DNA from 2 places in the Marinobacter sp. CA1 genome. Region 1 is predicted to be linked to the other one. Evidence: riboswitches for the same ligand, from Rfam matches in the RefSeq annotation. Region 1 holds a riboswitch; the other holds the start of a gene.
The links. Region 1 has a riboswitch for cobalamin ahead of J2887_RS20895 (ribonucleoside-diphosphate reductase subunit alpha). Riboswitches for the same ligand answer to the same signal wherever they lie in the genome.

Region 1 (11,307 bases):
CTTCCTGTTTATGGGCAGTAACCATGATCACCATCGGGTGGATGTTGGAGCCGGTGGTGCGGGCGTACTCCTGCAGGCTGTTGTAGAGCCAGACTCCGTCCTTACCAGGTAGTATCCAGTCCACCAGCAGGGTGTCGTACTGTTCATGGGTATCCAGTGCGCGCAGGTAGCGGGCCAGACCATCCTCCGCGGTACGGGCGTGATCGCAATGCACCGACCAGGTATTGAGGTAGGACAACATCAACTGGGCGGTGGCGTCGTTGTCTTCCACCAGCAGCACCCGCCGTACCCGCAGCTGGTGGTTCTGCCAGGCCGGTTCGGTGGTTTCCACCTGCATTGGCAGGGTGAAATGGAACTCACTGCCCTCGTCCGGCTTGCTGGCCACCGAGATATCCCCCCCCATTAACCGCACCAGGCTCTTGCATATCGCCAGCCCCAGGCCGGAACCACCGTACTTGCGGGTGGTGGAGGTGTCGGCCTGGTCAAAGGCCTCAAAAAGATCGGCCTGTTTTCCCGGTGGAATGCCAATGCCGGTGTCCCTCACCGAAAAGCGGACATGGTTGACCTGGTTGCCCGGTTTTTCCAGGCGCACCGCCAGTTCCACGGTGCCACTCTCGGTGAATTTCAGGGCATTGCCGAGCAGATTGTTGAGCACCTGGCCCAGCCGGTGGTCGTCACCAATCACGGTGCGGGGCAGGGCCGGGTCAATCCACACCAGCAGTTCCAGCCCCTTCTTGGAGAAGCCCAGCTCGAACAGTTGCACCGATTTGCGGATCACCTGCTCGATGGAAAACGGCTCCTCCACCACGTTGAGTTTGCCGGCTTCCAGCTTGGACAGGTCGAGGATGTCGTTCAGCACCTGTAGCAGGGCGTTACCGGCGCCGGAGATCTTGTTGACGTAGTCCTGCTGCCGAGTATTGAGGCCGGAATCTGCTAACACCGTCAGCAGCCCTAGGATGGCGTTCATTGGGGTGCGGATTTCGTGACTCATGTTGGCCAGGAAGGCGCTCTTGACCCGGGCGACGTTTTCGGCACTTTCCGTCCGTTGTTTGAGAGCGGTATTCAGTGCACTTAAGGTTTCCCGAGCCTGAACAATCTCAGAAATGTCTGTTACCAGGGATATGAAGCCTTTGATCAGCCCTACGGGGTTGAATAGTGGCAGTAAGTTGAGCAACACCGTGCGGGAGCCCTGTCGAGTGGCTAACACCAGCTCAACGGCTTGCTTTTCTCCTTTCATCACAGCATCGATCTGCGGTTGGCACTTCTGATAGGCCTCTGCGCCAAATACATTGTGCAGGCTCATCCCTTTCATGGTGTCCGGGTCCAGGTCAAGCCATTTATGATGGGTTCCGTTGGCGTATTCGCAGCGCTCGTTGGTGTCCCAGAATGCCACCAGACCAGGCAGGGCATTGGTAAGGGCGTTTATAAACTGAATGTTGTCGGTCAGTTCCTCCGCATTGCGAGTAAGCCGATTACGCAATTGTACGGCTTGGTGTAAGCGGCGGTAGAACAGCATTGACAGCAGTGAGAATAGTGCCAGCAGAATGAAGAACACCAGGGCAGCCTGCTGCAGAGCATTCTGGTGGTAGCCAGCCAGCAACTCAGTGGATTCACGTAACAGCAGGGTCAGGGTTGGAGCCTGTTTCACAGTGGCTCCGCCCCGGCCCTTAGCATCAGGAGTGATATGGCTCAGATACCAGTGGCCAGAATCCAGCTCAAGATCGCTGTCGGAGTCGATTGCCAGTGCCTGCCACAACTCCGGGTTGGTCTGGGCAACATTATTGTCGTGGTCACGGAATGAGGCCCAGGTAACTGTGGGGTCCGGATGCAGTATCCAGTCGCCTTGAGAGCTGGTTACCATTACCTCAAACCCGTTCAGTTGGCCAAGCTCAGCGATGCTGGCCAGCAGATTGTTTGCCTCCACATTGATGATCAGATAGCCGTTATCCCGACCCTGATAAGCTGGCAGCCGTAGTGCGACCCGCAGTACGGGCCGTAATGGACGTTCCAGTCTCCCTTGTTCGCGATTGAGGTCTGGCTCTGAGATATGGAGCTGAAATGGAGCTAGAGCCATGACTGCGTGGTGATAGGATCGAGGGCTTTTGTCCTGCAGTTGGTCCTCGGGTGTGCGCTGGATTATTTCCTCCCCCTGACCGATATCAATGCGTACACCTTCGTGGCCGGTATCCTGTATCCAGCGAACCTGAAAGTAGTTTGGATTCTGGTAGATCAACGGATATAGCGCCTGGGCGAACAGGGCTTTCTGCTCAGCCAGGGTGGGTGCCTCCAGTGCCGAACGGGCCAGTGGGGTCTGGGCGATGCCAGAAAGATCACGGATTGGAATTGCCAGGGCATCTTTGAGCTGGGTACGTAGCTCGGTCAAGGTGCGGTAGGCATCGGCATCTGTCACTAAGTGCGCGTGCTGGTGGTTCTGGTGGTAGGTCAGCCAGGTCAGCAGCAGGATCAGACCGGTTAGCGGGACGCACAACATCAGTAACTGCTGGCGAGCGTTACGGTCCATCTCAGATAGGGCTCTCACGATTCTGCACTCCTTGCATCGCCGACGAGCGAAATTGCCACGATCCTCTCAGCATGGTCGATTCTGGCGAATTTTCCAGCGCCCGAACGCCGCCGACCATCGCCCCGGGACTGGCTGCAACGTCCTGCCGATGGGTCACCGTGAGCCGGGGACCCGGTGGATGAACTACGACCTTTGGCCTGGCGTTCCGGACGCGTCCGAACCGACAACAGCGTCGTTCTTTTGTACTGATTTATAGCCAACTGGCCAGAAAGTGGCCAGGGGATCTGCTACCATGCCCACGCCCTTCGTCAGTTGTTCAAGTGAATTGATCATGCCATCCACCGTTATGGGCGGTTTTGCCGCCAACTTCCTGGGCAATGCGCCCACCTGGTACAAACAGGTGATCATTCTGTTTCTGATCGCCAATCCCCTGATCGTCTGGACCTTCGGTCCCGGTGTTGCCGGCTGGGTGTTGGTCGGCGAGTTCATCTTCACCCTCGCCATGGCGTTGAAGTGCTATCCGCTGCTGCCCGGTGGCCTGCTGGCGGTGGAATCCCTGCTGATCGGCATGACCACGCCGGAGGCGGTGTACCACGAGGTGCTCACCAACTTTCCGGTGATCCTGCTGCTGATGTTCATGGTGGCGGGGATCTACTTCATGAAAGACCTGCTGCTGGTGACGTTCACCCAGATCCTGGTGGGGGTACGCTCCAAGTCAGCGCTGTCGCTGCTGTTCTGTTGTGCCGCGGCACTGTTGTCGGCCTTCCTCGATGCGCTGACGGTCACCGCGGTGATCATCTCGGTGGCGGTGGGGTTTTACTCGGTTTACCACAAGGTGGCGTCCGGCAAAGGCTACCACCACAAGGACCACAACGCCCTCAGTGATGACGGTGTGATCGAGCTGCACCGGGAAGACCTGGAAAACTTCCGCGCCTTCCTGCGCAGCCTGCTGATGCACGGCGCCATCGGTACCGCCCTCGGCGGCGTGGCCACCATGGTCGGCGAGCCCCAGAACCTGCTGATTGCCAAGGTGGTGGGCTGGGACTTTGTTGAGTTCTTCCAGAGCATGGCGCCGGTGAGCCTGCCGGTGCTGGTGGCGGGGCTGATCACCTGCTGGCTGCTGGAGAAGCTGCGCTGGTTCGGCTATGGCACCCGCCTGCCCAAGCCGGTACGCCAGGTGCTGGAGGAATTCGCCGACAACGAGCGTTCCAAGCGCACCAAGGCAGACCAGGCGGCCCTGTGGGTGCAGGCGCTGGCGGCCGTGGTGCTGGTGATCGGGCTGGCCTTCCACCTGGCCGAGGTGGGACTGATCGGGCTGCTGGTGATTATCCTGATCACCGCCTTTACCGGGGTCACCGATGAACATCAGATCGGCAAGGCGTTCCAGGAGTCGCTGCCATTCACCTCGCTGCTGGTGGTGTTCTTCGCCATCGTGGCGGTGATCCACGAGCAGCACCTGTTCAAGCCGATCATCGATCTGGTGCTGAGCCTGCCGGAAAGCAGCCAGCCGGCCTGGTTCTTTGTTGCCAACGGCGTGCTGTCGATGATCAGTGACAACGTCTTTGTGGCCACGGTGTACATCAGCGAGGTCAAGCAGGCGCTGGATGCCGGCACCATCACCACCGAGCACTTCCAGAACCTGGCGGTGGCGATCAACACCGGCACCAACCTGCCCAGCGTGGCCACCCCCAACGGCCAGGCGGCGTTCCTGTTCCTGCTGACCTCCGCCATTGCGCCGCTGGTGCGACTGTCCTACGGTCGCATGGTGGTGATGGCGTTCCCGTATACGGTGGTGATGGGCACGGTTGGCCTGTTTAGTGTCATCCAGATGATTTAAAATCCCCCGTCCCAGTTGCCCGCCCTGGTTGTTTCGTGACCAGGCGCGGGCATTGTCGTCTCTAGCACACTGATTTTTCCGGATTCCTCATGATGAAAACCATCAAAACCGAGTGGTTGTCGAACATTCGCGGCGACCTGCTCTCCGGCATTGTTGTGGCCCTGGCCCTGATTCCCGAGGCCATTGCGTTCTCCACCATTGCCGGCGTCGACCCCAAAGTGGGGCTTTACGCATCGTTCTGTATCGCCGTGGTAATCGCCTTCGCCGGCGGCCGTCCCGGCATGATCTCCGCGGCCACCGCCGCCATGGCCCTGCTGATGGTGGATCTGGTGAAAGACCACGGCCTGCAGTACCTGCTGGCGGCCACCATCGTCACCGGGGTGCTGCAGATTCTTGCCGGCTACCTGCGGCTGGGGGAGCTGATGCGCTTCGTCTCGCGCTCGGTGGTGACCGGCTTCGTCAACGCCCTGGCGATCCTGATCTTTATGGCCCAGCTGCCGGAGCTGACCGGCGTCACCTGGCACGTCTACGCCATGACCGCCGCTGGCCTGGGCATCATCTACCTGTTCCCGTACGTGCCGGTGGTGGGCAGGGTGCTGCCGTCGCCGTTGGTGTGCATCATCCTGCTGACCATCGTGGCGGTGTTCCTCAACCTCGATATCCGCACCGTTGGCGATCTCGGTGAGCTGCCGTCGACCCTGCCGATCTTCCTGTTCCCGGACGTTCCGCTGAACCTGGAGACGCTGTGGATCGTGCTGCCGTACTCCGCCTCGATGGCGGTGGTTGGGCTGCTGGAGTCGCTGATGACTGCCACCATCGTTGACGACCTCACCGATACCGAAAGCAACCGCAACCGCGAGTGTCGCGGCCAGGGCATCGCCAACATCGGCGCCGGCCTGCTCGGCGGCATGGCTGGCTGTGCAATGATCGGCCAGTCGATCATCAACGTGAAGTCCGGTGGCCGCACCCGGCTGTCCACCCTCACCGCCGGTATTGTGCTGCTGATCATGGTGGTGGTGCTTGATGACATCCTGGTACAGATCCCGATGGCGGCGCTGGTGGCGGTGATGATCATGGTGTCCATCGGTACCTTCAGCTGGGATTCTTTCCGCAACCTCAAACAACACCCGATATCCACCAACATCGTGATGATTGTCACGGTGATTGTGGTGGTGGCAACCCACAATCTGGCGTTTGGGGTGTTTGCCGGCGTACTGCTGGCGGCGATGTTTTTCGCCAACAAGGTGGGCCACTTCATGCTGGTCAAATCCGACCTGGACGAAGCCAGCCGCAGCCGCAGTTACACCGTGGTGGGCCAGGTGTTCTTCAGCTCGTCGGAGAAATTCCTGTCCTCCTTCGACTTTAAGGAAGGGGTGGATCGTGTTGTGATAGACCTCAGCCGGGCCCATTTCTGGGACATCACCGCCGTCGGCGCCCTCGACAAGGTGGTGCTCAAGTTCCGCCGTGAAGGGGCCGATGTCGAGGTGATTGGCCTGAACGAGGCCAGCGCCACCATCGTTGACCGCTTCGGGGTGCACGACAAGCCCGAAGGCGTTGAACAGCTGATGGGCCATTGAGCCTGCCGACACCGACAACAGGGATTGAGGTAGCGAGGTAACGATGAAGCAAGTAGTAGGCTGTATCGATGGTTCCCGGGCCGCGCCGGCGGTGTGTGACTACGCTGCCTGGGCCAGTGGGCGCCTGGACGCGCCGCTGACGCTGTTCCACGTACTGGACCAGGACCGCTATCCGGCGGAAACCGACCTGGCCGGCAGCATTGGCCTGGGTACCCGTGAGCATCTGCTGGAGGAACTGGCGGAGCTGGACCAGCGCCGGGGCAAACTGGCGCTGGAACAGGGCCACCACATGTTGCAGGCGGCGGAACAGCGGGCGCAGGCGTTCGGTGTCACTGACATCCACCAACGCCAGCGCCACGGTGATCTGGCCGACTCCCTGCTGGCGATCGAGGACAGCACCCGTCTGCTGGTGATGGGGCTGCACGGTGAAAGCAGTACCGATCGGGATGTCCACATTGGCAGCCAGCTGGAGACCGTGCTGCGTCAGGTCCACCGGCCGGTGCTGCTGGTGCCGGACGAGTACCGCGAACCCCGCAGCGCCATGCTGGCCTTTGACGGCAGCCCGACCACCCGCAAGGGGCTGGAGATGTTGGCCCAGAGCCCGCTGTTCCGCGATTTTCCCCTGCACCTGGTGATGGTCGGGGCTGACACCAACGATCAGTGGGAGCAGCTCAAGCAGGCGGAGCAGGTGCTGGCGCCGCTGCAGACCGAGATCCACCTGGCGATCCGCCCCGGCGACGTGGAACAGGCGCTGCACCAGTACCAACAGGAGCACGACATCGAGTTGATGGTGATGGGGGCCTATGGCCACAGCCGCATTCGTCAGTTGTTCATGGGCAGTACCACTACCAACATGCTGAAAACCTCCACCACACCGCTGTTGGTGTTACGCTGAGGTGAGTGTAAAACTTGACGCATCGTGGTCACGGAAGTTTGACCCAGTCGGGGGTATTGTTGGCCTGATCTGATACCCTCCGGTTTCACAATGGCGCAGGCAGTACCAGCAGCAGGAGCGGACGGTGATCAGTGGCGTGGACAACAGGCAGACGGGCCGTTGGGGGTGGTTACCCCTGCTGCTGCTATGGTTCTGCCTGCCCGCCCAGGGACTGGCGAGCGAAGACCGGGTGCTGCGCATCGGCTATGTGGAGTTCCCGCCGCTGGAATACCAGAACGGCAACCGCCGCGCGGCGGGCAGCTTCATTGAGCTGACCCGAAAGGTGGCAGCCGAGGCCGGCTACCAGGTGGAGTTCGTCTACCTGCCCATCTCCCGCACCTATTTCTATCTCAAGAACGGCGTGATCGACCTGTGGCCAGGGCTGACGGAAGTCCCGGAACTGCAGGGCTATGTGCTGGAAAGCGCGGTGACGCCGATCCCGGTCAAGCTGTCGGCCTGGTCGCTCCGGGACACGCCGCCGGTCACCCGCTTCGAGACCTTCAACGAACAGATCCTGATCCTCATCTCCGGCTACACTTACGGTGGTCTGGTGGATTACCTGGAGCAATCCGACAACATCCGGGTGTCTTACGCTCCCAATCACCTGGCGGCGCTGTACATGCTGGAGCGCAATCGCGGTCACTACCTGTTGGATTACCAGTTTCCGATTCGTGAAGTGATGGCGGATTACGACATTGAGGGCCTGCGCGAGCACCCGCTGCGCACCCGCTACACCGCCTGGCTGTTCTCCCGCCAGAGCCCGGGGGCAGAACGCATCCGGCGCCGGTTCGACGACGCCTACCGACGCCTGGCCGAGCGCAACGAGGTACCGCCACCGGTGACCCGGGGTCAAAGTTATCTGTTGCCCGGCTTCCCCGCCCTTAGCGAGTGAGTGGTTACTTTTTCTCTTGGCCTTCTAGGGTGTAATCAGTTCAATGTCGCCGTACCAGGCGGTGGCTGAGTCACCGGTGTTGTCGGCATCCGACATGATGCCGATACCGACGATCCGTGGCGGCGCCTTGCTGAAGGCCTGGCGGTAATCCGCCACCAGGTCCCGTTCCACCGTCACCCACTGTCCCACCCGTTCCCGGCCGCTGGTTACCGCCACCATCATGGTCTGGTCGGTGTAGGGGTTGGCCACCATCCGGCCCTGCGGTAGCCGGTTGGCCCAGATGTAGTTGAGGGCATTGCCCGGCAGTTCCTCCCCGAACAGCGCCTTGACGGTGCCGCGCTTGAGGCGCTCGAAGAAGCCGGCGTGTTCGTCCTCGAACCGGAACGCCACGTAGAGCCGCGCGGGGTAGTCGTCACCGTCTTTGCGGCGGGCGTCGCCGGCCTGGTAAACGTTGCTCACCTTCCAGCGCCAACGCAGGATCAGCTGCTCGCCGGGGTCAAGGTCCAGGCGGGCGATCAGGCCAGAGGCACCGCCATCGGTGCGGGCTTCCACCACCTGGGTGCCCTGGGAATCGCGTACCAGCCGATACTCGCTGTGACGCTCGATGTTGGGGAACGTCAGGGGCATCCACTCCGGCGCCAGGGTATCGAGCCGGGAAAATTCCGCTGGCGCGGCCGTGGCCGGCAATCCAAAAGCCAGGCTTATGATCATCGCCAGGGCTGCTAACACCTTGTTTCGATTCATGCCGATTCCCCCGTTTTGGGCACTGACCCGTGGATTGCCGAAAAGTGCCTTGTTGAAGTCATGATCGGTGTATATAGTGTTGTTGTTCTTGGTTTGATACCAGATATAGTGATTAAGGCGTAACCAAAGCGGTGAGGAAATCACCAGTCACAACGCCAGATCACGCTGTATCGGGAATCCGGTGAGACTCCGGAACTGACGCGCAGCGGTATTGGGGAACGAGCGAGGCACGGTGCCAGGCACCAGACACTGACCGCAACCGGTTGGGAAGTCGCCCCGCAAGGCGGTTCGATCACGAACCCTGCCCCTGAGTCCGAAGACCACCAGGAACAGTGAGCTTATTGCTCAGTAACTGCACCTTCGCGTCACAGGTGAGCAGAGTCGAATTGAAGTGGGGGCATACCGCTGGGGAACAGATCTGAACTCTGTCCCCTGCCCGATGTCGCAGCCTGTCTGGGGAAAGCTTTGTCGTCGGGGACAGATTTCAGATCTGTCCCCCTGCTCATGTCCCCACCACGGTTGCTCGCCCCATCTCTCGCTCTCCTGCCGACGTGAAGGTCACGGACTTTCAACGCGCACTCAGGAGACACAGCATGTCCGCCGCCACGGCCGATCCCCAGCTCAACACCGATTCCCTGCAGGTTATCAAACGTAACGGAACCCTGGTCAGCTTCGACGCCGCCAAGATCAGCGTCGCCGTTACCAAGGCATTCCTGGCGGTGGAAGGCGATCAGGCGGCCGGCTCTGCCCGCATCCACGACAGCGTTGCACGGGTGACCGAGCAGGTGATTCAGGCCATCAGCCGCCGTCTCAAGGCCGGCGGCAAGGTCCATATCGAAGACATCCAGGACCACGTTGAACTGGCGCTGATGCGGGCCGAAGAGCAGAAAGTGGCCCGTGCCTACGTACTCTACCGCGAAGCCCACGCCCAGGAGCGGGCCAGCCGCGAGGCCCCGGTGGAAGCGCACCCGAGCCTGACCGTGAAACAGACCAATGGCAAGGTGGCACCGCTGGACCTGGGGCTGATGAAGTACCAGGTGGAGCAGGCCTGTGAGGGCCTGGACGGCGTCGACGCCACCTCGGTGGTGGACGAGGCCCTCAAGGGCCTGTATGACGGCATTCCCGAGGCCGATGTGTTGTCAGCGCTGGTGATGACGGCCCGCAGTCACATCGAGCAGGAGCCGGACTACTCCCAGGTCACCGCCCGCTTGCTGCTGGAACAGCTGCGGGTCGAGGCCGCCATTGCCCTCGACCTGCCCCTGCAGGAATCCCTGAAGGCGGTCTATCCCCAGGCCCTGACCGCGTTTGTTCACGCCGGCATCCGCTACGAACTGCTCGATGAGGCGCTGGCGGCGTTCGACCTGGAGCGCTTGGGTGCGGCACTGATTCCGGAGCGCGACTACCAGTTCGGCTTCCTCGGCCTGCAGACCCTGTACGACCGCTACTTCCTGCACTGGAACGGCGACCGTCTGGAACTGCCCCAGGTGTTCTTCATGCGGGTGGCCATGGGCCTGGCGCTGCGGGAAGACGACCCCAATGCCCGCGCCATCGAGTTCTACAACCTGCTGTCGTCCTTCGACTACATGGCGTCCACGCCAACCCTGTTCAACAGCGGCACCCAGCACAGCCAGCTGTCGTCCTGCTACCTCACCACCGTCAGCGACGACCTGGAAGGCATCTACGGTGCTATCAAGGACAACGCCCTGCTGTCCAAGTGGGCCGGCGGTCTTGGCAACGACTGGACGCCGGTAAGAGCGCTGGGTTCCCACATCAAGGGCACCAACGGCAAGAGCCAGGGTGTGGTGCCGTTCCTGAAAGTGGTCAACGACACTGCAGTGGCAGTGAACCAGGGCGGCAAGCGCAAGGGCGCGGTGTGTGCCTACCTGGAAAGCTGGCACCTGGACATTGAGGAATTCCTCGAACTGCGCAAGAACACCGGTGACGAGCGCCGTCGCACCCACGACATGAACACCGCCAACTGGGTGCCGGATCTGCTGATCGAGCGCATGCGCCGGGACCAGGACTGGACCCTGTTCAGCCCCAGCGACGTGCCGGACCTGCACGACCTCTACGGCAACGCTTTCCGCAGCCGGTACGAGGAATACGAGGCCATGGCCGAGCGCGGCGAACTGCCGCTGCACAAGAAGCTGCCGGCCAAGCAGCTGTGGCGCAAGATGCTCACTGTGCTGTTCGAGACCGGTCACCCGTGGATCACCTTCAAGGACCCCTGCAACCTGCGCTCACCGCAGCAGCACCAGGGCGTGGTGCATTCCTCCAACCTGTGCACCGAGATCACCCTCAACACCAGCGCCGAGGAAATCGCCGTCTGTAACCTGGGCTCGGTCAACCTGGCCGCCCACATCAAGGATGGCGAGCTGGACGTGCAGCGTCTGGAGCAAACCGTGAACACCGCGGTGAGGATGCTCGATAACGTCATCGACATCAACTTCTACGCCGTGCCCCAGGCTCGCGAATCCAACCTGCGGCACCGTCCGGTGGGCATGGGCCTGATGGGCTTTCAGGACGCCCTGTATCAGCTCAAGCTGGCCTACTCCAGCCCGGAAGCGGTGGAATTCGCCGACCTCGCCATGGAGCAGATCAGCTACTTCGCCATCCGCGCCTCCGCCGAGCTGGCGGCCGAGCGTGGTGCCTACCCGACCTACCAGGGCTCGCTGTGGGATCAGGGCATCCTGCCCATCGACTCCATCAACCTGCTGGCGGAATCCCGCCAGGACGGCGACCTCAGCGTTAACACCGAAGCGAAGCTGGACTGGGCGCCGGTGCGCGAGCTGGTGGCCAAGC
Region 2 (11,307 bases), 220 kb from region 1:
GTCAGGGGCGGGCCCTGCCCAGCATTGAGTCGCCCCAGGCCCAGCTGGGCATGCAGCTGTTTTTCAGCAAGGGCTTGAGCGGTACCCTGGACACCGCCTGCGTTTCCTGCCATCACCCGTTCCTCGGCGGTGGTGATGACCTGCCGCTGTCGGTGGGTGTGGAGGCAGACCTGCCGGACCTGCTGGGTCCCGGGCGACTGCATTCCAGCGCCGGCCATCATTTCGACGGCGGCCCTACGGTGCCTCGTAACGCCCCCTCCACCTTCAACATTGCTTTTTACGACGATGTGCTGTTCCACGACGGCCGGGTGGAGAGTCTCGACAAGACGCCGGGCCTCAGCGGTGCCGGTGGTGGCATCCGTACCCCGGATTCGCCGTTTGGCGTGGCGGACCCGACCGCCGGCGATAATCTGGCTACGGCCCAGGCCCGTTTCCCGGTGACCTCGAAGGAGGAAATGCGGGGCTTTGAATTTGAGGCCGACGGCGATAACACCAGTGTGCGTGATCACCTGGCGTCACGGCTGCGGGGCGAGGTGGTGGCGTTGAGCGGCAACACCTGGCTGGAGGCCTTCCGGACCGGCCTGGAGCAGCCGGCGGCCAGCGCTGAGACGTTGATCACCTATGACAATGTGGCTGCGGCCCTGGCCAGCTACCAGAACTCCCAGGTGCTGGTGGACAACCCCTGGCGGGCGTTCCTGGCGGGAGATGATGACGCCATCGGTTCCGACGCCAAACAGGGTGCCCTGCTGTTCTTCACCGAGGTTGCCAATGGCGGCGCCGGCTGCAGCGGTTGCCACCAGGGCGATTTCTTCACCGATGAGCAGTTCCACGTGGTGGCAATGCCGCAGATCGGTCGCGGCAAGGGCGATGGTGCGGATGGCACGGACGACTTTGGACGCTTCCGGGAAACCGGTAATCCCGATGACCGCTACGCCTTCCGCACCCCGCACCTGCTCAACGTGGCGGACACCGGCCCCTGGGGCCACGCTGGCGGGTATGGCTCACTGGAGGCGGTGGTGCGCCATCACCTGAACCCGCGCCAGGCCATGGCCCGGTACGACGCCAGTCAGCTCGATCCCTCGATCCAGGTCAGTAACCTGCAGGCCAATACCGGGCGTGCCCTGGACCAGCTGGATGCGCTGCAGGCAGCTGGCAAGTCAAAACTGGTGACGGCGGCGCTGGATGATGACCAGGTGCAACAATTGGTGGCGTTCCTGAACGCCCTGACGGACCCCTGTGTCACCACCCCGTCGTGCATGGCCCAGTGGATTCCTGAAGATGCCCTGCTGGACCCGGACAGCCTGCGGTTGCACGCCGAGTTTCAGTAACGCCGACGCTGTTGCGGTTGCGGTCTAACCGTGCCGCAACAGGCTCTGGTAGCAGCTGGTATCGGTGTGGTCGACCCGGACCTGGCTACGGCAGGCGTAGGGCACCGCCAAGCCGGCGAAGGAGCGGGCCAGGGGAATGCCCAGCACATCCGCCAAAATCATTCGGATGACCCCGCCGTGGCACACCACCAGCGCCCGCTGGCCGACCAGTTCGGTGCGCCAGTGCTGCCAGCCCGCCAGCACCCGCTGCTGGAAAGCTTCCAGGGCTTCGGCTCCGGGCGGGGTATTGGCCACTGGGTTGTCCCAGAACCGGGATAAGCGGTCGCCATCGCGCGCCAGGATCTGCTCCGAGGTCAGCCCCTCCCAGTCACCAAAACCAATCTCCCGCAGCCGTGGTTCCACCTGCAGCGGCAGCCCGCGTTGCTGCGCGACCTCCTCGGCAAAGCGGATACAGCGCAGCATGGGTGACGCCAACACCACATCCCAGTGATCGTCCGCCGCCACCGCTGCCCGCATCTGCTGCCAGCCGGTGTCGCTGAGCGGATCGTCCTGGCTGCCGCGGAATTTTGGTCCACCCTCGGGCTCGCCGTGACGCATCAGATCCAGCCAGGTGGTGATCGGGTCCATCGCCATGATCAGTCCTCCCGGTTGCTGACGCCGGCATCGCGGAACGTCGCCATGCTGTTGTGCAGGCTGCAGGCCGCCCGCAGCAGGTTGACCGCGACCGCGGCACCACTGCCTTCGCCGAGCCGCATGCCCAGATCCAGCAACGGCCTGGCCTCCATCGCTGCCAGTACCCGGTCGTGGCCGGGTTCGGCGGAGCGGTGGGCGAAGTGCAGCCAGGCCCGGGCACCGGGCCGTTGCCGTACCGCCACCAGGGCTGCCACCGAGACGATGAAACCATCCACCAGCACCGGAATGCGGCGGGCCGCGCAGCCCAGCAGGGCACCGGTGAGGGCGGCAATCTCCAGACCGCCGAGGGAGGTCAGCACCGCCAGTGGGTCGCGATTGTCACCATGACGCTGCAGGGCACGGCGGATCACCTCGGCCTTGTGGCTGACGCCGGCAGCGTCCAGTCCGGTACCGGGGCCGGCCAGCGCCTCCGGATCGTCACCCAGCAGTGCACAGGCCAGTACCGCGGCGGTGGTGGTGTTGCCAATGCCCATGTCGCCACCGATGAACAGCTGCGCACCGGCACTGGCGGCGCGTTCCGCTACGGCGTCACCGGCGCAGAGGGCGGCGGTAACCTGATCGTGAGTCATGGCCGGCTGTTGCGCCAGGTTGGCGGTGCCTGGCGCAATCTGCAGGTTGTTGACACCGGGCAGGTGTCCCAGGGGTTCCACCGTGCCCAGGTTGAGCACTTCCAGGGTGGCCTCGAGGTGGCGGGACAGCACGCTGATGGCGGCGCCGCCTTCGGCAAAGTTGGCGATCATCTGCCCGGTGACCGCCTGGGGAAACGCCGAGATGCCTTCGTCACAGACGCCGTGATCGCCGGCAAACACCGCCATGTGCACCTGGTCGGCTCGCGGGCGGTGAGTGGCCTGCTGCGCCGCCAGGTCAACCGCCAGCTGTTCCAGCCGGCCCAGGGAACCGGGGGGCTTGGTCAGCAGCTGTTGGCGATCGAGGGCCTGTTGGCGATAGGCAGCGTCGGGAACAGGAACGGGGGAGGTCCAGCTTGCAGGCAGGGTCATGGCAGGTTTGCTTCCGGAAAGATGTAAACGATTGATGGTCGTATCCGTGCCCGGGAGTGTCAAGGCCGATCACGTCTCAGTTAAACTGGGCGACTGTTTCGCCTCCGGGAATTCCGCTGTGTTGTCGCTCACCGCCACCGCTCTTGCCTGTGTCATTGCCCTTGTTCTGGACCGTCTGTTGGGAGAGCCCCGACGTTGGCATCCGCTGGTGGGATTTGGCTGGCTGGCCGGGCGGCTCGAAGCCCGGCTCAATCGGCCTGGATCGGCGCCGGTTTGGCGGGGCCTGGTAGCGGTCCTGCTGGCGGTGGTGCCGCTGACAGCGGCGGCAGCGTTGGTGTTTGTACTGTTACCGCCCAGCGGTCAGCTGGTGTGGGCCAGCGTGGTGCTGTGGCTGGCGCTGTCCCTGCGGGGACTGACAGAACATGGCGAGGCGGTGGCGATTCCGCTGGCTGCGGGGGAGTTGGCGCAGGCGCGTTGCCAGGTGGGCCGCATTGTCAGTCGCCAGGCCGAGGCGCTGGATGACCGTGGGGTCGCGGCGGCGGCCACCGAATCGATGCTGGAGAACGGCGCCGATGCGGTCTTCGCCAGTCTGTTCTGGTTCCTGGTGGCGGGGGTGCCCGGGGTGGTGGCTCACCGGCTGGTCAACACCCTGGATGCCATGTGGGGCTATCGCAACGACCGCTTCCTTTACTTTGGCCGCGTCGCGGCGCGGCTGGATGATGCCATGAACTGGCTGCCGGCCCGGCTTACCGCGCTCACCTACACCCTGCTGGGCCAGTCGGCCACCGCCTGGCGCTGCTGGCGTACCCAGGCCGCCAGCTGGGACAGCCCCAATGCCGGACCGGTGATGGCCGCCGGTGCCGGCGCCCTTGCGGTTACTCTGGGCGGGCCGGCACCTTACGCCACCGGCATCAAGTCGCGGCCAGTACTGGGCGCGGGTGGGCCTCCTTCGGCAGCCTCCATCACCGCCGCCATTGCCCTGGTGCGGTGGGGAACCTGGCTGTGGCTGGCGGTGCTGGTGCTGCTGGCGGCGATGGTGGAGCTCGTGCAATGAGTGAGCTGCACCATGGTGGTCGCCTGAATCAGGCGGTCCGGGACTGGGGCATTCCCCGCGATCAGTGGCTGGACCTGTCCACTGGCATCAATCCGGTGGGCTGGCCGGTGCCGGCGCTGCCTGCGGCGGTGTGGCAGCGTCTGCCGGAGCCGGACGACGGTCTGGAGCGCCAGCTGCAGGACTGGTTCCAGGCGCCGTCCCGGGCCGCCCTGCTGGCCGTGCCCGGCAGCCAGTGGGCGATCGAAACCCTGCCCCGGTTGCGGGCACCGTGCCGGGTTGGGGTGCCGGAGCCCGGTTACGCCGAACATCGTCACCACTGGGCCAGTGCCGGCCACCAGTTGGTGCCGGTGCCGCTGGCCCAACTCGATGAAGAGGACGACCGCTGGCTGGAGGCACTGGACGTGCTGGTGTGGATCAACCCCAACAACCCCGGCGGCCAGGCGTGGCCCGCCGCCGCCCTGCGGCGCTGGCATCGGCAGCTGGCGGCCCGGGGTGGCTGGCTGGTGGTGGACGAAGCGTTCGCGGATGGCCAGCCGGCGCTGTCCCTGGGGTCAGCCACCGGCGTACCGGGGCTGGTGGTGCTGAAATCCCTGGGCAAGTTCTTTGGTCTGGCGGGGGTGCGGGCCGGTGCCGTGGCGGCTGATCAGGCGTTGATTGACCAACTGGCCGCTCGCCTGGGCCCCTGGGCCCTGAGTGGTCCGGCGCGTTGGGTCATGGCCCGTGCGCTGGCGGATTGGCGCTGGCAGCAGGCGACCCGGCAGCGACTCGGGGTGGACAGCGAGCGTTTGGGGCGGCTGTTGCAGGATCGGGGACTGACGGTGACTGGCCGCACCCTGCTGTTCCAGACGGTGCACTGTGCCGGTGCCGCGGAATTGGCGCAGCGACTGGCGGCGGCAGGCATTCTGGTGCGGGCGTTTCCGCCCTCCGCGGTGCTGCGGTTCGGACTGCCGGGCAAGGAAGCCGACTGGCAGCGGCTCGATGACGCCCTGTCCCAGTGGCAGGCAGAGACGCGCTAACGCGCCTCTGCCAGTGGTGACGTTTTACTCGCCGTCGATTTCAGTGAACGCCACGCCTGTAGGCAGCAGGGTGGTCTGGATGAAGGCCTGTTCGCTGTTGTCGGCGGTGGCGAGGATGCGGATGCCCGGGTTGTTGGCAGTGGCATCGGCCAGCCACAGGTTGCCTTCGGGGCTGAGTTCGATGTCGCGGTAGTCGCCACCGGCGTAGTTGGCGACCGTGGTGAACTCGATGGTGTCGGCGGACGGGTTGAAGCTCTGCAGCGTGGTGTCTTGCCAGTCGGCGTAGCTCAGCACGTAGCCCTGGGTGTCGCTGACGATCACCAGATCACTCAGCAGATCGTCGGTGTCGGCGTCGGCAATCAGCGGCTCAATGGCGAAGGTCTCCGGATCGATGCGGTCGACACCGGTCTGTTCCTTGGTGTCGTAGCTGCCGGTGTTCTTCACCAGAATACCCAGGTCTTCGTGGTACTGGATGCCGCCGGGGTTGCGACCAATCAGCGGAATGCCCTTGAGGCCATTCTCGCCCATGCCGGTGTCGATTTCAGTGTCAGTGTCGGTGTCGAACACGGCCACGTAGGCGGTGTTGGTGGGGTCGTATTCCGAGTCCAGCCGCTGCAGGGTGATAAACAGCTTGCCGTCCACCACCACGCCGGAGGCCATGTTGGGCGCGCCCTGGGTGTTGTCAGGCAGGTAGCCGGAGAGATCCAGGGTCTCGCCGGAGAAGAACTCGTCCTCGCTGGTGGCGGACGGATTCACGATCCACGCTTCGCTGGTGTTGTAGCGCAGCAGGTAGGCCTTGGTGTCGTTGACGAATACCAGGGCGTAGGGGTTGGAGGAGGCGGTGTCGCCGGCACTCAGGGTGGAGTACTGCCAGATCTCCTGGGCCGGGTTTGCCACGTCCACTTTCTGCAGGGTGTCGATGTTGAAGCGGCCAAAACGGTAGTAGTGCTGGCCGCGGGCGGTGACACCAATGTCGGAGCCGGTGGGGAAGTAGGCACCGGAAGCCACCGGGTCCGTCTCGCTCATGTCGATCAGTTCGACGGCGCCGGAGGTGAAATCAGATGCTACGGTGGAAACCACACCAACAAGGCGGGCGTCCTGGCCTGGCTTCAGCGGTGTGCTGTCGTCAGAGGAACCACAACCGGCAAGGGTCAGGGTGAGGGCAAGGCCGCCGGTGCCGAGCAGGCTGCGCAGGGAAATGGGTGTGTGCATGGATGTCTCCTTGGAATAGGTATCGTTAGAGGGTGTGTGTCAGATTGAGGAACCAGCTTCGGCCCTGGCCGGGGAAGCGGTTGAAGTCCTGGTACAGCTCGTCGGTGAGGTTACGGACTTCCAGGCGAACGTCGGTCTGCTGGCGGTTGTGCCAGGTGTGGCGCCAGCTGACGCCGGCGTTGACCAGCTGGCGGGCGTCGGCGGCCAGCAGGTTAGCGGCGTCATAGTAGAGATCGTCGTCGTACTGATAGGACAGGTCGACTTCGAAGGGGCGTAGTTGCCAGCGGCTGCTCAGCAGCAGGGACTGGTGATAGATCCCCGGCAGCTGCTTGTTGTGACGATCCCGCACCGAGGCCGAGGTGTTTTCGGAATCCTGGACGGTGGCGTTGGCGGCCAGGCGCCAGTCAGGCGTCAGGTGCCAGGCGGTGTCCACCTCCACTCCCATCACGTCGGCGGACAGGTTGACGTAGCGGCCCACGCCACGGGCGTCGTAGATCGCTGCCACCGCCGGGTCCAGTTCGCGCCGGTACCCGGTCACCTCGATGTGACCCCAGCCCCGGTCGGTACGCACCGACAGTTCGGCATTGTTGGACTCTTCCGCCGCCAGGTCCGGGTTGCCCACAAACAGGCCTTCCTGGCCGTACCGCTCCTGCAGTGTGGGAACACGGACCTGCCGCGACAGATTGGCAGACACTACCCAGCTGTCGCCCAGGTAGCGGCTCAGACCGAGCTGCCAGCTGTGGTAGGCGTCGTGGCTGGAAACCCGTTCGGTGCTGCCGTCTCCCTGGCTTTCATCGGAGGTGTCGTCGACATCAAACCGCCGCAGCGACGCCTGGGTGCGCCAGCGATGGTCGTCGCTCTGCCACTGGTGGCCGAGGGCGGTGGTGAGCTGGCGGCGTTCACGCTCATCGGCGCGGTCGGTGTCCAGGCGGTCGTCCTGGTCGTAATCAAACTGGCTGATGTCGACGGTGGCACTGACGGTGTGGCTACCCAGCAGCAGGCTCGCCGTGTTCACCAGGCCCAGTCGTTGGCTGTCGGTGCGGACATCGGCGGTCCCCAGCCCAACCAGACCATCGCGATTGTCATAGCGGTCGCTGGCATCGCTCCAGATCAGCCGGTGACTGGTGTGGAGGCGGCCATTGGCCCAGCCCTGCTGGCGGTAATGCAGTTGGGTGCGGACGGTGTGACCGCTGAGACGGGCGTGGTTGTTGCGCCAGTTCTGGATGGTGGGCACGCCCTTGTCGTGATCACTCCACTGGATCAGGGCGTCCAGCGCACTGGTGTCGCTGATGGCCCAGCCCAGTTTGGTGCTGGCGTCGGTCTGCTCGTAGTCGGCATTGCGACGGGTGGTCTCGCGGCCGTCGTTGGGGTTGAACCAGTCGCGCTCATTGGGGTAGCGGAAGTCGTTGTCGCTGCTCTGACGATTGAGCGACACCCAGTAGTAGACATCGTCATGGCTGTCGCTGTTGAACACCCCGGCCTTGTCGGTGCCGTTGGCGCCGAGGCCCAGGTTGAGGCGGGTCTGGGCCTCGGTGTCCCGGCCCAGGGTTTCCATGATGACCACACCGCCGATGCCGGCGTGGGCAAACTGGGCGGGGGCGTTGCCGGGATAAACCTGGACCCGGCGGATGTCGTTGAGGGTCAGCTGGCTGATGTCGACGCCGCCGGTAACCGGGTCGTTCAGCAGCATACCGTCGACCACCACTTGCACCTGGCGGCTGGTGGAGCCTCGCAGCGACAGCGCCGAGTAACTGCCCAGACCGCCGCTCTGGCGGATCTGCACACCGGTCTGGTCCCCCAGGGCGTCGGCCAGGGTGACGGTGCGGTTGGCGAAGTGGTCCCGGTTGATGATCCGTACCGGGCCGGTGGCCTCGGCCGGGTCAATGTCGGCGGCGGAATTGATTCGGGCCCCTTCCACCACGATGAACGGCAGTTCGTCGGCGGAAACGGGCAGGGCCGCGGCACTCAGCAGCAGGCCGGCAGTTAGACAACGCATATGGACAGCAGCACCCAGGGCAAGCCGGTCGATAGAACGGTGACGGCTCCGTGTGTCACCAACCAAACAGCTACCAACAGAGGCGGGTGCCGGCGTTCGCCAAGGCCACAACCCCGTGCTGCTGACCCTCCGTCAGCGGGCACTGATAGCCGGTAGCAGGCCGGTCTCCGGGCTTGCGGCTGGCCGAGGGGCCAGAGTACGATGCCTTCCCACAGAATATCTGCAGTGGCTGGCTGATTGACCTATCGTACTCGTCTCAGGGTGTCCTGAGCCGCTCACCGTTGCGGGGGCAGCGTCGGTTTTACACCGAACTTCCCGGTTTCACTCCATGGTTGGGCCGCCGGCCCCTGTTTGGGCGGGTGGCGGCTGGAGCACCTGCTACGGATAGATTAAAAATTGGCAAAAATGATAAGGGGGCGGCTGGCTGTGAGTCAATGTTGGGCCTTTGAAAGACGTGGCAACCCGGGACGTCGGCGGCTGCATCAACGTGCGCTGCTGGTGCTGTTGATGCTGGTTTCCAGCCTGGTGCGGGCGGAGATCTGCGAGCGCGACGACCGTGGCCAGACACTGTGCCTGGCCCAGCCGGCGATGCGGATTGCCACGCTGTCCCCGGGCGCTACCGAGCTGGTGTTTGCCGCCGGTGCCGGTGACCGGGTGGTGGCGGTGGTGGAATTCAGCGACTACCCGCCGGAGGCCAAGGCGATCACCTCGGTGGGCAACCACGGCCGCATCGACCTGGAAACCCTGGTGGCACTGAAGCCCGACCTGGTGATCGACTGGGTCAGCGGCAATAACGCCCAGAAGGACAAGCTCGACGCCCTCGATTTCCCGGTCTTTTCCATCGAACCCCAGACTTTTGAGGGGGTCTCTACCGCTCTGGAACGGTTGGGCCGACTCGCCGGCACGGCAGCAGCCGGTCAGTCGGCAGCGGATGACTTTCGCGATGGCATTGCCGATCTGGCCCGCCGCTACCGCGACCAGCCACCGGTGACGGTGTTCTATGAGGTCTGGGAAGAGCCGCTGATGACGGTCAGCGATCAGCAACTGATCGGCAAGGTGATCACCCTGTGCGGTGGCGACAACGTCTTTGGCGACCAGGACAGACTGATCCCCCGCATTGATGTGGAATCGGTGCTGGCCGCCAACCCCGAAGCCGTCCTGGCCGGCGGTATGGGTGAGGCCAACGACCGCTGGCTGGAGCCCTGGCGCCAGTACCCCGGACTGCTGGCGACCCAGCGGGCCAATCTCTTCTTCGTGCCGCCGTCGCTGGTGCAACGGCCAACCCCCCGTCTGCTCGAAGGCAGCCGTATCTTCTGTGATCACCTGGAGCGTGCCCGTGGCCGTCGCTAGCCCTCGATTGGCCGCTGCCGGGCGGGTGTCGGAATGATCCAGCGGCGGGCCTGGTGGCCACCGTTGCTGGTGCTGGCGCTGGTCAGCCTGGCGGCGATGGTGGTGGCGGTGGGGTTGGGCAGTGTCAACGTGGCGCCGGCGGATACCCTGGCGGTGCTGGCGGGGCAGGGCAGTGAACTGCAGCGGACGCTGATCCTTGAATTGCGACTGCCCCGGGTGATCGCCGCCTTCGGCACCGGCGGCCTGCTGGCGGTGGCCGGCGCGCTGATGCAGGTACTGCTGCGCAATCCCCTGGCCGATCCTTACATCCTTGGTCTGTCTGGCGGCGCCGCCCTGGGTGCGTTGCTGGCAATGCTGGTGAGTGCGGCGGCGGTGCTGGTGTCGGCGGCGGCCTTTGGTGGGGCCCTGCTGGCCACTCTGCTGGTGTTCGGTCTGGCCCATGGTCGTGGCAGCTGGACGCCGTCACGGCTGTTGCTGACGGGGGTAGTGGTTGCCGCCGGCTGGGGTGCGGCCATTACACTTATCCTTGCCATCGCACCGGCCCAGAAACTGCCGGGCATGCTCTACTGGCTGATGGGGGACGTCGCCTACGCCCGCCTGAGCTGGCCATCGGTGTTGGTGTTGGTGCTGACCTGCCTGGTGGTGTTGCCGCTCGGCCGCAGCCTCAACGTGCTGGCCCGTGGCCCGGTGCAGGCGGCCGCGCTGGGGTTGTCGGTGCGACCGCTGGAATGGCTGGTGTACGTGCTGGCGAGCCTGCTGACCGCCACCGCGGTCACCACCGCTGGCAGCATCGGCTTTGTAGGTCTGGTGGTGCCCCACATCCTGCGACTGGTACTGGGCAATGATCAGCGCCTGATCCTGCCGGCCAGTGCCTTTGCCGGCGGAACCCTGCTGGTGCTGGCGGATACCGCCGCGCGCACGGTGATCGCTCCGGAACAGTTGCCGGTGGGTGTCTTTACCGCGCTGATCGGCGTGCCGATGTTCCTCTATCTGCTGCACCGGAGCCGCTGATGCAAACCCTCAACTGCCAGCAGCTGCTGATCGACATTCCCGGGCGGCCGTCCGGACGGCCGCTGGACCTGCGCATCGAGGCCGGCCAGGTATGGGGTATTCTGGGTCCCAATGGCGCCGGCAAGTCCACCCTGCTGCATACCCTGGCGGGTTTGCAAAGTGCCCGCTCGGGCCGGGTTTTTCTGGGTGAGCGGGCGCTGACTGACCTGCCGCGAAAACAGGTGGCCCAGCAACTGGGCCTGGTGTTCCAGGAGCGCCAGGACGGCTTCCCGGCGACGGTGTTGGAGACCGCGCTGATCGGTCGCCACCCCTGGCTGTCGCCCTGGCAGATGGAAACCGCGGACGATCTGGCGCTGGCGGAGCGCTCATTGCAGCGCCTTGACGTCGACCACCTGGCGGATCGCCTGGTGAGCACCTTGTCCGGCGGCGAACGCCAGCGGGTGGCGATTGCCACCACCCTGACCCAGTCCCCCCACACCTGGCTGGTGGACGAGCCCACCAACCACCTCGATCTGCACCATCAGGTGGCGGTGATGGAACTGCTGACGGAACAGGCGGCTGGTGGCTGCGCGGTGCTGATGTGCCTGCACGACCTCAACCTGGCCGCGCGCTGGTGCGATCATCTGCTGCTGCTGTTCCCGGACGGTGA

Region 2: linked by a shared signal. The riboswitch ahead of J2887_RS00330 (TonB-dependent receptor plug domain-containing protein) and the one ahead of J2887_RS20895 (ribonucleoside-diphosphate reductase subunit alpha) in region 1 are both predicted to bind cobalamin.

What each region holds. Positions count from the first base shown of each region.
Region 1 covers NZ_CP071785.1:4,568,727-4,580,033, forward strand. Annotated here, with positions in the region: gene J2887_RS20865 (response regulator) at 1-2,539, opposite strand, end outside; gene nhaB (sodium/proton antiporter NhaB) at 2,853-4,358, shown strand; gene J2887_RS20875 (SulP family inorganic anion transporter) at 4,448-5,935, shown strand; gene J2887_RS20880 (universal stress protein) at 5,979-6,830, shown strand; gene J2887_RS20885 (substrate-binding periplasmic protein) at 6,967-7,761, shown strand; gene J2887_RS20890 (DUF3047 domain-containing protein) at 7,786-8,505, opposite strand; cobalamin riboswitch at 8,678-8,827, shown strand; gene J2887_RS20895 (ribonucleoside-diphosphate reductase subunit alpha) at 9,099-11,307, shown strand, end outside.
Region 2 covers NZ_CP071785.1:71,479-82,785, forward strand. Annotated here, with positions in the region: gene J2887_RS00300 (cytochrome-c peroxidase) at 1-1,328, shown strand, start outside; gene J2887_RS00305 (histidine phosphatase family protein) at 1,353-1,961, opposite strand; gene cobT (nicotinate-nucleotide--dimethylbenzimidazole phosphoribosyltransferase) at 1,964-3,019, opposite strand; gene cbiB (adenosylcobinamide-phosphate synthase CbiB) at 3,138-4,073, shown strand; gene cobD (threonine-phosphate decarboxylase CobD) at 4,070-5,089, shown strand; gene J2887_RS00325 (hypothetical protein) at 5,114-6,301, opposite strand; gene J2887_RS00330 (TonB-dependent receptor plug domain-containing protein) at 6,327-8,297, opposite strand; cobalamin riboswitch at 8,438-8,691, opposite strand; gene J2887_RS00335 (cobalamin-binding protein) at 8,724-9,647, shown strand; gene J2887_RS00345 (FecCD family ABC transporter permease) at 9,681-10,658, shown strand; gene J2887_RS00350 (ABC transporter ATP-binding protein) at 10,658-11,307, shown strand, end outside.